Regions from separate parts of the Mesorhizobium sp. NZP2234 genome, predicted to be linked through region 2. Evidence: riboswitches for the same ligand, from Rfam matches in the RefSeq annotation. Region 2 holds a riboswitch; each other region holds the start of a gene.
What was found. Region 2 has a riboswitch for cobalamin ahead of metE (5-methyltetrahydropteroyltriglutamate--homocysteine S-methyltransferase). Riboswitches for the same ligand answer to the same signal wherever they lie in the genome.
Positions count from the first base shown of each region.

Region 1: linked by a shared signal. The riboswitch ahead of EB230_RS17555 (DUF1636 family protein) and the one ahead of metE (5-methyltetrahydropteroyltriglutamate--homocysteine S-methyltransferase) in region 2 are both predicted to bind cobalamin.
Region 3: linked by a shared signal. The riboswitch ahead of EB230_RS23815 (DUF1636 family protein) and the one ahead of metE (5-methyltetrahydropteroyltriglutamate--homocysteine S-methyltransferase) in region 2 are both predicted to bind cobalamin.

Region 1 covers NZ_CP033364.1:3,550,135-3,552,389, forward strand. Annotated here, with positions in the region: gene cobW (cobalamin biosynthesis protein CobW) at 1-679, opposite strand, end outside; gene EB230_RS17555 (DUF1636 family protein) at 682-1,110, opposite strand; cobalamin riboswitch at 1,150-1,355, opposite strand; gene EB230_RS17560 (winged helix-turn-helix domain-containing protein) at 1,385-2,255, opposite strand, start outside.
Region 2 covers NZ_CP033364.1:6,388,364-6,390,618, forward strand. Annotated here, with positions in the region: gene EB230_RS30825 (cytochrome P450) at 1-616, shown strand, start outside; partial or broken gene EB230_RS30830 (cytochrome) at 622-876, shown strand; cobalamin riboswitch at 1,152-1,352, shown strand; partial or broken gene metE (5-methyltetrahydropteroyltriglutamate--homocysteine S-methyltransferase) at 1,444-2,255, shown strand, end outside.
Region 3 covers NZ_CP033364.1:4,808,613-4,810,867, reverse strand. Annotated here, with positions in the region: gene EB230_RS23820 (AraC family transcriptional regulator) at 1-526, opposite strand, end outside; cobalamin riboswitch at 785-990, shown strand; gene EB230_RS23815 (DUF1636 family protein) at 1,080-1,493, shown strand; gene EB230_RS23810 (ABC transporter ATP-binding protein) at 1,474-2,255, shown strand, end outside.

The DNA of each region.
Region 1 (2,255 bases), 2.8 Mb from region 2:
GGTCGACCTTGCCGTGCGAGGTCGGCACGATCTTCACGGCGCGGGCGGAATGTTCGTTGACGATGGCGTTGGCCCGGGCCGAACCGGCGGCGTCCATCAGGTCGCTCTTCGACAGTATGATCAGGTCCGCGCAGGCGATCTGATCCTCGAACACTTCCTCGACCGGGTCGTCATGGTCGAGGCTCTCATCCCCGGCGCGCTGCGCTTGCAAGGCGTCCATGTCGTTGGCGACGCGGCCTTCGGCCAAAGCAGGGCCGTCGACCACGGCGATCACGCCATCGACCGTCACGCGGCTCTTCACCGTCGGCCACTGGAACGCCTGGACCAGCGGCTTGGGCAGAGCGAGGCCCGAGGTTTCGATCAGGATGTGGTCGACCTTCGGCGTCAGCGACAGGATCTGGTCCAGCGCCGGCACGAAGTCGTCTGCCACGGTGCAGCAGATGCAGCCATTGGCCAGTTCAACGATGTTCTCCTCGGGGCAGGTGTCGATGCCGCAGCCTTTCAGGATTTCGCCGTCGATGCCGATGTCGCCGAACTCGTTGACGATAATGGCAATGCGCTTGCCGCCGGCGTTTTCCAGGAGATGGCGGACCAGCGTCGTCTTGCCGGCGCCGAGGAAGCCGGTGACGACGGTGCAGGGGACGCGGGAGAGATTGCCGGTCGAATTTGGGGCGCTCATGATCAATCCTTCAACAGGTCGAGGGGAGGAATGCGGGCCACGAGGCCGCGCTTGAGGGAATCGGGCCGGCCACGCCATGGAATGAGGCCGTCCGTCGAGGTGGCGAAGAGTTTGGCGCCGGTGACGAGGTCGGCGCCGCTGGCCGCGGTCAGGTCGCCGAAGACATAGCTCCAGCAGCCGTCGCGCAGGATGGCGGCGCTCAGCCGGCGCTTGCAATTGCCGAGGCATTCGACGGTGCGGACGCGGATGTTGTCATCGGCCGCGGCATGGCGCGTGTCCTCGGCCAGCAGTTCGCCGGCGCGGGGATGGGCGTCCGAGCCGGCCTCGTCGCGACAGGAGGCGCAGACGATGACCGTGACGCCGGTCAAGGCTTCGCTGTCGGCGGACGAATTGTCCGCTGTACCAGCCGAAAAACTGCCGTTCTGGTCCAAAAAGCCGGGCTCCTTGCCCGGAAACCCGCCGGGCGATCGGATTCTCTTGTCACAGACGGCAGGTCTCCTGGCTCGCGGGTCATCGCCTTGGGTGCCGCCTTCCCAGGAATCCCCAGTGGCTTTCGGCCTAGGCTCTTCGCTTACAGTTGCGGGGACAGCCGCGGATTTGAGATCTTTCACCTCGCACCGCATTCCCTCTTAGCCCCTGCCGTTGCGGGCAAGGGACCGTCTGGACGGGATTTAGGCTTTTGCAGGCAGCGGTGTCAACGCGAGCTTACGACATGGCGATGTCGGCCAGCGCCGGGCCCAGATCGCCTGCCGGCGTCACGTCCATGCGTTCAAGGCCAAGCCAGCCCTGCATCTGCTTCAATTCCTCGAAGAGCTGCGCGGCGGTTTCAGGCGGGGCGCCGGGCTCGGGGTAGGCGGCATGGACGCGCAGGACGCTCGCCGGCCGGTCCGCCTTGAGGTCGACGCGCGCGACGATCCGGTCGCCGAGCAGGAAGGGGAGGACGTAATAGCCGTATTGGCGCTTTTCAGCCGGCGTGTAGATCTCGATGCGGTAGTGGAAGTCAAACAGCCGCTCCGAACGCGAGCGCTCGAAGACGACCGGGTCGAACGGCGCCAACAGCGCGCGGGCCTCGATTTTCCGGGGCAGGCGGGCGTCCTTGTGAAGGTAGGCCGGCTTGTCCCAGCCTTCGACGCGCACCGGCAGCAATTCGCCCAACTCGACCAGTTCCTCCAGCCGGCCCTTCATATCGGCCGGCGACAGCCGGAAATAGTCGCGCAGGTCGCCTGACGTCGCCACGCCATGGGCGCGGGCGGAAATGCGCAGCAATTCGCGATGCGCGTCCTCGGCCGGGGGCACCGGCAGATCGAGGATCGCCTGCGGCAGCACGCGCTCCGGCAAATCATAGAAGCGCTCGAAGCCGCGACGGTGCGCCGTGGTGATGCGCCCGGCCCAGAACAGCCATTCGAAGGCGTGCTTGGCATGGCTCCAGCCCCACCAGCCGCCCGAACCTTTCTGGCCTTCGAGCGCCGAAGCGGCGATCGGGCCGCGCTCGACGACCGCGCGGTAGATGTCTTCTATATAGGCGGCGTGTTCGCGGCCCCATTTGGCCAGCCCCAGATACATTTCATCGCCTTGC
Region 2 (2,255 bases):
GGGCCAGCTCGGCGATGATCTGGCTTCGGCCCTGATCGTCGCGCGTGACAATGGCGAGCTCGTTTCCGACACCGAGCTGATCGACATGCTGTTCATGGTGCTCTCTGCGGGCTTCGTGACCACCGCCGGCGTCATCGGAAATGGCGTGCTGGCATTGCTGACGCATCCGCAGCAACTGCACCTGGTGCGCAGCGGCCAAGTTCCGTGGTCACAGGCGATCGAGGAGATCCTGCGCTGGGGCAGCTCAGCGGCCAATCTGCCGTTCCGCTATGCCACCCAGGACGTGGAGATCGACGGATGCATGGTCCGCCGCGGCGATGCCGTCCTGATGGCGTTCCATGCGGCGAACCGGGACGAAAAGGCCTTCGGTCCCGGCGCCGACAGGTTCGATGTCACCCGGCGGCACAACCCGCACCTGTCGTTCGGCGAGGGGCCGCATTCCTGCCTGGGCGCTGCGCTGGCGCGCCTGGAATTGCGCTGCGCCTTCCCCGCGCTGTTCGGGCGGCTGGAGGATCTGGCGCTGACCATCGCCGCGGAGGACGTCGTCTACATGCCGTCTTACATCATTCGCTGCCCGCAACGCCTGCCGGTCACCTTCCGCGCTTCCGTCGCTTAGCGAGTGCGGCATTCACCCCGGATTCGGTGATTCTCGGTTCGCCGGGATGGCTGGTCTCGCACGAGGGGGGCGAGCATGCCCGGTTACGCACGCTCGTGGCGCCGGCCTTCAGCAACCGCAGCGCGAAGCTGCTCGCGCAGCAGGTCGAGGCGATCGCCGCGCAATCGTTCGACACGCTGGCGGCCCAGCCCCAGCCCGCCGACCTGAGGCGCCACCTCTCCTTTCCGCTTCCGGCCATGGTCATCAGCGCGCTGATGGGCGAATGCGCAAGCACGCTGAGCGAAGCCGAGCGGGGAACAACTACCGGGATTCCGGGCGGACCGTGAAGACCTGGCCCGACTTTACGCCCTTGAGCCCGGCGACCTCGATCTGATCCGGCGTCGCCGATGGGGACCAGGACCTCTCCGAGCCTGCACTGATGAGAGGCCGGATCGTACGCGGCTTTGGGCGAAAGAGACCGATCAGCGCAAGGGCATCATTCGCATCATCACATAAACATCTCGTTATATGGTATTGACAAGGAGCGAAGCGGCTGTGATTGTGCGCATGTCGTGGTTCTCCGCGCGGCACTGCCGTAGCGGAGCTAAGAGGGAAGCCGGTGCGATGCCGGCGCTGCCCCCGCAACTGTTAGCGGCGAGCCAAGCCCATTGATGTCACTGAGGCGAACGGCCTCGGGAAGACGGGCAGAGGCTTTGACCCGCGAGCCAGGAGACCAGCCACGACGAACAACGTCCACGGGCGGGGTGTCTCGGTGGTCGCGGTAGCCCGGCTTCGTGCCGCCTACTCGCGCGTTCCTTGTCCCCACGCCCCAACCATCGGGGTATGGCATGACTGTCTCTCAACAAATTCCTGTGGCAACGCTCGGCGTGCCGCGTATCGGTCGACGGCGGGAACTGAAATTCGCGCTTGAAAGCTACTGGTCCGGAAAATCTCCCGCTGAGGACCTGCTCGCGACGGCGAAGGCCTACGCGAGGCTAGCTGGAGGGAGCAGCACGATCACGGCGTGTCGAAAATCCCGTCCAACGATTTCTCGCTTTACGACCATGTGCTCGACACCGTCACCATGGTCGGCGCCGTGCCGGCACGATACGCTTGGACTGACGGCGAGGTCCCACTCGATACCTATTTCGCCATGGCGCGCGGCAACCAAGGTCAGGCCGCGGATTGTGGACATGCCGGTGACAAGCATGCGGCCAACGGGCATGGCCTTGCCGCAATGGAAATGACCAAATGGCTCGACACCAACTATCACTACATTGTGCCGGAACTCACGGACGAGCAGACCTTTGCCCTCTCGTCGGCGAAACCGGTCGATCATTTCCTCGAGGCCAAGGTGCTCGGCATCCACACGCGCCCGGTCCTGCTTGGACCGGTTACGTTTCTCAAGTTGGCGAAGTCACCTGAGGAAGGTTTCAACCCTATCGCGCTCCTGCCACGGCTGCTGGCCGTCTACGAGGAGCTCCTGCGGAGGCTGAAGCTCGCGGGAGCCGATTGGGTACAGATCGATGAGCCGGCGCTCGTGCTGGATCTGATTCCCAACGAACGGGATGCGCTCCAATTCGCCTACTGCCGGCTGGCGAAAGCAGCACCCGAGTTGAAGATCATGGTCGCTACCTATTTCGGATCGCTGGGAGACAAC
Region 3 (2,255 bases), 1.6 Mb from region 2:
AGGCGACGTCGCCGGTCTCGCCAGGAATGTTGCCGATATAGGGGCCGAAGCGTTGCCACTGCATCGGAATGGCGGCGCTGGTTTCACAGTTGTAGCGTTCGCCGAGCCCAGCGATCAGCAACGGCCGGCTGGTCTCGAAGCGCGGTGGTTCGAGGGCGGAAAGAAAGGATTGGTCCATCAGGATCGGCTCCACGAGGTCGAGGGTGTTGGTCGAGCCTTGCGCGCGCACCATCTCCGGCGTGGTGCCGAACTGGTCGCGGAAGGCGCGGGTGAAAGCCTCATGCGAGCTGTAGCCGGCATCGAGCGCCACCGATAGGATGTCGGGCGCTCCGCCGGCCAGCCGGCGCGCCGCCTCGGTCAGCCTGCGCGCGCGCATGTAGCCCATGACCGAGCGGCCGGTGGCGGCGCCGAAGGCGCGCGTCACATGAAAGCGCGACACGCCGCTGCTTTGGGCGACATCGTCGAGCGAGATCGCCTCCGGCAGATGGCTCTCGACGAACCATAGCGCTTTCTCGGTCGGGTTCATGGCTCCTCGCATTGAGGGGATCATCTTGCCACCTTCGCGCGCGGCAGTTTGATCGGAATTGCGCTCGCCGCGCAATCCGGACGGCAACGCTCCGCAGCCAACAGCATCTGGCTCGCCGGCTTCTTCCGGCAGCAAGCTCTCACTTGACGCCGCCGCGCGCTATCGTCTAAGACGTAATGTAATTACATAACATATTCGAGCGCCGCGGCGGGATCGACAATGCACCGAGAAATCCGTTGCGAAGCAATTGGGGGAAAACTACGATCGAGTGGTGATGGTCCCCGAGTCGAAAGGCGAGGGGTGAAAAGGGAACACGGTGAGACCCAAGAGGTCGAAGCCGTGGCTGCCCCCGCAACTGTAAGCGGTGAGCAAGATCCGAAATGCCACTGGCCGGCAAGGCTGGGAAGGCAGGATTGCGCAAGGACCCGCGAGCCAGGAGACCTGCCATCACCAAGTTGACCGGACGGGGTGTGCCGGGAGGAAACGTGGACGTCGGTCTTGTCGGCCGGCTCGCCAACATCCTTCCGTCGCCAGTTTTGGAAAGTGACGGAAGTTGGACGGCGCCATCGATCACCGCATCATCGTGTGCACGCTTTGCCGTGATGTTCCGACCGGCATCAGGTCGGGCGAAAGCCTATGCGCCGATTTGCGCTCCCGGCTCTCGGCCCACGATGAACCCGCCGTGGCGCATGGCTTCACGATCGAAGGCGTCGAATGCATGGCGGGCTGCGCACGGCCGTTGACGGTAGCCTTCCAGGCTCCGGGCAAGGCCACCTATCTTTTCGGCTCCGTCGATGCCGAGGCCGATGTTGGCGATCTTGTGCGATTTGCCAGGCTTTACGCCTCGCTTGCCGACGGCTGGTGCAATTCCGGACAACGTCCGCCGCGACTGGCCGGCAAGACGCTGGCTCGCATCCCGGCGCCGGGCAAGCTGGGGGGGATAGTCGATGACAATGCCACTTCTTGAAGCGCGCGACCTGGGTGCCGTGGCGAATGGCCGGAATCTGGTCCATGCGGTCAGCCTCTCCATCGCCACCGGCGATCGTCTCGCCATCATCGGCCCCAATGGCGCCGGCAAGACGACGCTGCTGCGCATGCTGTCGGGCATGCTCAGGCCAAGTTCGGGCGAGGTGAAGCTTGGCGGGCGACGCCTGGACAGAATCTCGACAGCCGAGCGGGCCCTGCACATGGCCGTCGTCGGCCAGACCGACCAGCCGGATCCGCGGCTGGCGGTGATCGACTATGTCGAACTCGGCCGCGTTCCGCATGCCGGCCTGAGGCGCAGGAGCGAGGAGCGCGACATCGTCGTCGATGCCTTGCGCCGGACTGGGCTTCTACCGCTGCTTGGCCGCACGATCGGCTCGCTGTCCGGCGGGGAGCGCCAACGCGCCCAGCTGGCGCGCGCCATCGCGCAGGAACCGAAGGTGTTGTTCCTCGACGAGCCGACCAACCATCTCGACCCGCGTGCTCGCGGCGAGCTTCTCGAACTCGTCGCCGGCTTCGGCATGACGGTGATCGCGGTGCTTCACGACCTGGCCCTGGTGGCGCCTTTCGCCACCAGGGTCGCGGTGATGAACGAAGCCCGGCTGCACGCGTTGGCCGCACCGCGCGAAGCGCTGACGCAACAGCTGATCCGCGAGATTTTCGGTGTCGACGTGTTTCGCCTGCGCCATCCCACCGAGGACCGCGAACTGACCGTGTTCGATGTTCCGAACCGCGCCGCGCCGCC